DNA from 2 places in the Staphylococcus muscae genome. Region 2 is predicted to be linked to the other one. Evidence: a T-box and tRNA genes for the amino acid it is inferred to sense, from the RefSeq annotation. Region 2 holds a T-box; the other holds one or more tRNA genes.
The links. The T-box of region 2 lies ahead of serS (serine--tRNA ligase). A T-box ahead of a tRNA ligase gene usually reads a tRNA of that ligase, here a tRNA-Ser.
Positions count from the first base shown of each region.

Region 1: it has a tRNA-Ser gene. The T-box ahead of serS (serine--tRNA ligase) is inferred to sense a tRNA for this amino acid. The anticodon was not compared.

Region 1 is NZ_CP027848.1:7,002-9,474, reverse strand. Features, by position in the region: gene lplA (lipoate--protein ligase) at 1-46, shown strand, start outside; gene C7J88_RS00055 (IDEAL domain-containing protein) at 118-336, opposite strand; gene C7J88_RS00050 (competence protein ComK) at 557-1,201, shown strand; tRNA gene C7J88_RS00045 (tRNA-Ser) at 1,458-1,546, opposite strand; tRNA gene C7J88_RS00040 (tRNA-Asn) at 1,548-1,622, opposite strand; gene C7J88_RS00030 (hypothetical protein) at 2,039-2,473, shown strand, end outside.
Region 2 is NZ_CP027848.1:1,460,781-1,463,253, reverse strand. Features, by position in the region: gene serS (serine--tRNA ligase) at 51-1,331, opposite strand; T-box leader at 1,407-1,607, opposite strand; gene hutH (histidine ammonia-lyase) at 1,642-2,473, opposite strand, start outside.

The DNA of each region.
Region 1 (2,473 bases), 640 kb from region 2:
TTTTGGTGCGATTCCAAAAGATGAACTCATTGATTTAATGGTATAAAAATAACAGGACAATTCATCAATAATACGGTGAATGGTCCTGTTTATTCTTTCATGGAATGACTCGAGGAATTAGACAATGTTTTGCGCCTCCAACTCATTAAATTCGTTTGTATACATCATAAAATCTGCTTCGTTCTTGTTTAATAAAGCCTGATCAATCAACTGCTCTAATTCTGCCTTTCTGTGCTGTCTAAGTGCTGCCTCAATTACAAGTTCTGCACCTAATCTGTTAACTGCTTGCATCGGGTTGACGGGTACTTGTTGCTTCACATCAATCTTATGTTTCATGATGTTTCCTCCTCATAGTGTTGTTTTGTTTTTGATAATAAACAGTATACCGAAAGCAAATTCAAAATGCAATAAGTTTTCTGAATTTTTTCAAGTTTAGAAACAATAAAAATAAAATATTCTTATTTAAAATTTTCTGACTCCTTCGTTGACAAACTTCCTTTACGTTTTATAATTAATTTTATAAAGAGAGACTAAAAATATGAAAGGATGATACCTTATGAGTCAACAAAATCAAATAAGCCATGTCATTGATCCAAACGTTATGGTTATCAAACCGATTAGTGGGTCGGAAGGAATGTTCACACGAACCGAACTCCTATATAGCAATGGCAAGCGAAAAACTAAAAATATGCGCCCACTACGTTTAATAGAATTGGCATGTCGCTACCGTTACAACACTTATCCACATATCAAAGCCGAAGTTAAGACACTGACTGGCATTTCAAGCAAACCCCCTTTCTTTCTCCCAGAAGCCAAAACCGCTACTTTTTTCTCCACACACTCTGACCGTGTTCAGCAAAGCTGTTGGTTTAACGTCGAGTATGTTCGTCGAATTGAACACTATAAAACAGGTAAATCAAAAGTTTATCTACATGGTGGTCATACACTTATTGTGAATGTCTCTCAATACACCCTTCTCCATCAATATCAAAATGGTATACATCTTGCATATACTTTATTACGCCAAGAGATTGAAGCAGGCGAACTTGTTAAAAAATACACTGAAACACAGCATGAAGAATTGATAAATATTGTGAGAGAATTTGTTAAAACACTTAAAGACATACGACTTGCACTCAATGCTGAACAACGTTATTATCACCAAAAGATTGCAGAAGCCCCCCCTTTTAAAAGCTATTAGCCATCTTATGCTCTTTTTTCATCTTCACTCAAACTTCCTACAAAACTTCTTATTTCTATTTTTCTAAACATTATTTTTCATAAGCGCATTATGTCTCCAGTTTGTTTTGATTTAGTATTTCAAACGATAGAGACAGATGCGCTTTTTGCAATTGAAAAAGGTGAGACAACATATTATGCTATCCCACCTTAAAAATGGTTTTCCAAAATACAACAAAACACCATTATATTATGTAATATAATGGTGTTTTTCTTTACGGAAACGGAGGGATTTGAACCCTCGCGCCGCTCTCGCGACCTACACCCTTAGCAGGGGCGCCTCTTCAGCCAACTTGAGTACGTTTCCATGGCTCCACAGGTAGGACTCGAACCTACGACCGATCGGTTAACAGCCGATAGCTCTACCACTGAGCTACTGTGGATTAATATGAAGTTTTCTTAACACAAATATTATTATAACAATATCATGATAGAAATCAAGAGATAAACAAAAAAAGTTATTAGAACATTTACACCTTGAAAGTATATGTGCTGTTAACGTAACTGTTTTGTGTCGTATGTGTCTTATTTTCATTATACAAAATGGGAGTGGGACAGAAATCTTTATTACTATAAAAGATTTCGTCGTCCCACCCCGGCAAGGGTGACTAGAAGTGAAAAAAGTTTTCAAAAACGCATTTTCACTTCAGACACTTACTGCCACTATACTTATATCTATACTCAAAAGGAAGGAACCGAGCACTATGTCTCAGCCTCTTTAGTACAAAATACTATTTACGAATTTTTCATAGATATATATACTGAGTATATGACTATATTATTAAAGGAGTGAATTACTTTGGGAGGTAAATATATTAAACGTTCGAGTATTGTAGCAGGTGTGGTTGCAACAACTCTCTTATTCACAGCGTGCAGTAATAATGATAATCCGAATGAAAAGACCGAACAAGCTGACAAAACACAGCATGCGATGACAAAGCAGGAATTCAAAGAACTTCCATATAGTGAGTTTTACAAAATGGAAGATCTCTCTGAACAAAGCTTGGAGAACTATGAAAAAGGAAATAGCGTTAATTTAAAAGATAAAGATACAGTCATAAAGGCGCTTGAATCAGCCAATCATAGTGGATCACACAAATTTAAAAAAACTTACGATGATAAAAATGATAAATACTTACCACAGTACACTAACGAAAATGATCCTGATGATGAAAACATCAAAAGGCATTATGCATTCAATGTAGAAAATATCAAAATTGGGGAAACATATAAG
Region 2 (2,473 bases):
GGTCTTCATGTATCTATATTAATTTAGAGAGTAAATATTGGTACCGATAATTATTTTGGTTCAATAACTGTTTGTCCGCCCATGAATGGTACAAGTGCTTCTGGGATTGTGATAGAACCATCTTCATTTTGATAGTTTTCAACGATAGCTGCAAATGTACGACCTACTGCTAAACCAGAACCGTTTAATGTGTGTACATATTCAGGTTTTGCATCTTTATCACGTTTGAAGCGGATGTTTGCACGACGTGCTTGGAAATCAACGCAGTTTGAGCAAGAGCTGATTTCTTTATAGTCATTGTAACTTGGTAACCATACTTCTAAGTCGTAAGTTTTACTTGAACCGAATCCGATGTCTCCAGTACATAAAATCACACGACGGTATGGTAAGCCTAATTCTTCAAGAATCGCTTCTGCGTTACCAGTCATTTCTTCTAATGCATTCCAAGAATCTTCAGGTTTTTCAATGCGTACCATTTCAACTTTTTCGAATTGGTGAAGACGAATTAAGCCACGTGTATCGCGACCAGCAGATCCTGCTTCACTTCTGAAACATGCAGATTGTCCTGTGAATTTTTCAGGTAACACACCCGGTTGAATCACTTCTTCACGGTAGTAGTTTGTTAATGGTACTTCTGCCGTTGGGATTGTGTAAAGACCTTCTTTTTCAACTTTGAATAAGTCTTCTTCAAATTTAGGAAGTTGGCCTGTTCCATACATTGAGTGACGGTTTACAAGTTGTGGCACATTCATTTCAGTGTAACCATGTTGTGTTGTATGTTTTGTCAACATGTAGTTGATTAACGCACGCTCTAACTTCGCACCTTCGTTTGTTAAGAATACGAAACGTGCACCAGATACACGTGCAGCACGTTCAAAGTTTGCCATGCCTAACTCTTCAACAAGATCCCAGTGTGCTTTTGCTTCAAAGTCAAATTCACGTGGTGTACCCCATTTTTTCAATTCAACGTTTTCTGTATCATCTGCACCTTGTGGTACATCGTCATGAATTAAGTTAGGGATGCGTGATAATTTATCTTGTAATTCATTATCCACTTCTTTAAGTTCTGTATCGATTTCTTTTACTTTTTCTCCTGCTTTGCGTTGCATTTGGATTGCTTCTTCAGTGTCTTCGTTATTACGTTTCTTTTCAGCGATTAATTCAGATGCTTTATTGCGCTCTGCTTTTAATTCTTCTGTTTGTTTGATTAATTCACGGCGTTTTTGATCAAGTTCTAACACTTCATCAACGACTACCGGATCATCTCCACGTAATTGAATCTTCTCTTTGACTTTTTCAGGCTCGTTTCTGAATAATTTAATGTCTAACATAATGCGACATCCTTTCTTTGTGTAATAGTGAGATTTATTTTTTGGGGGAACCCATAAAAAAACCACGTCCCTATTACAAGGGACGTGGTTACTACGCGTTGCCACCCTATTTAACAAGCATATTAAAAATACGCCTGCGCTCAACAAAAGTTAACGGTTTTACCCGAATTGTTCTTCATATGTGGGTAGATTTCATATCTTCATCATCTGTTTGTTCACACCGACCACAAACTCTCTGTTAGGATTCAGATATTACTTAGTCCACAAACAATTAATTATTCTGAATTTATATTTAATATATCAGACTATTTTATAAATTGCAAGCCCTATCATAATACGCACTTTTTTGTAAATAATTCGCCACATATTCAATATCTTTATGGAATTGGCGATCTTCTGTAATTGAAGGTACGATTTCACGTAGTGCTTCGTACTGTTCTCGTGTTTTTGGCGAAAGCCCTTCGATTCCCCTCAATTCAACTGCTTGCAATGCAATAATTGCTTCAATAGCAATGACACGACGTACATTTTCCAATATTTTATATCCGTGTCTTGCAGCAATCGTCCCCATTGATACATGATCTTCTTGATTCGCTGAGGATGGAATGGAATCAACACTTGCTGGATGTGCCAATGTCTTATTCTCTGATACGAGACTTGCCGCCGCATACTGCATAATCATCGCACCACTTTGCAGTCCTGGTTCTGGACTTAAAAATGCAGGTAGGCCACCATTCAACTGTGGATTAACAAGACGTTCTAGACGTCTTTCTGATACATTAGCCAATTCACTCAGACCAATCTTTAAGAAATCCAATGCAAACGCAATCGGTTGTCCATGAAAGTTCCCACCAGAGATGACCAATGTCTCATCTCCTTCATCAAAAATCAATGGATTGTCATTAGCCGCATTCATCTCACATTCTAACTTCTCACGCACATAATTGAACACTTGAAAGCTCGCACCGTGTATTTGTGGTATACAGCGCAATGTGTATGGGTCTTGCACACGTAACTCCCCTTGTCGTGTTGTCAATGTTGACCCTTCAAGCCAGTCTAACATCCGTCTTGCTACGTCTGTTTGTTCATCAAAGTTCCGTACTGTATGAACAGACGTATGATAGGCATCGGTTATCCCTCTC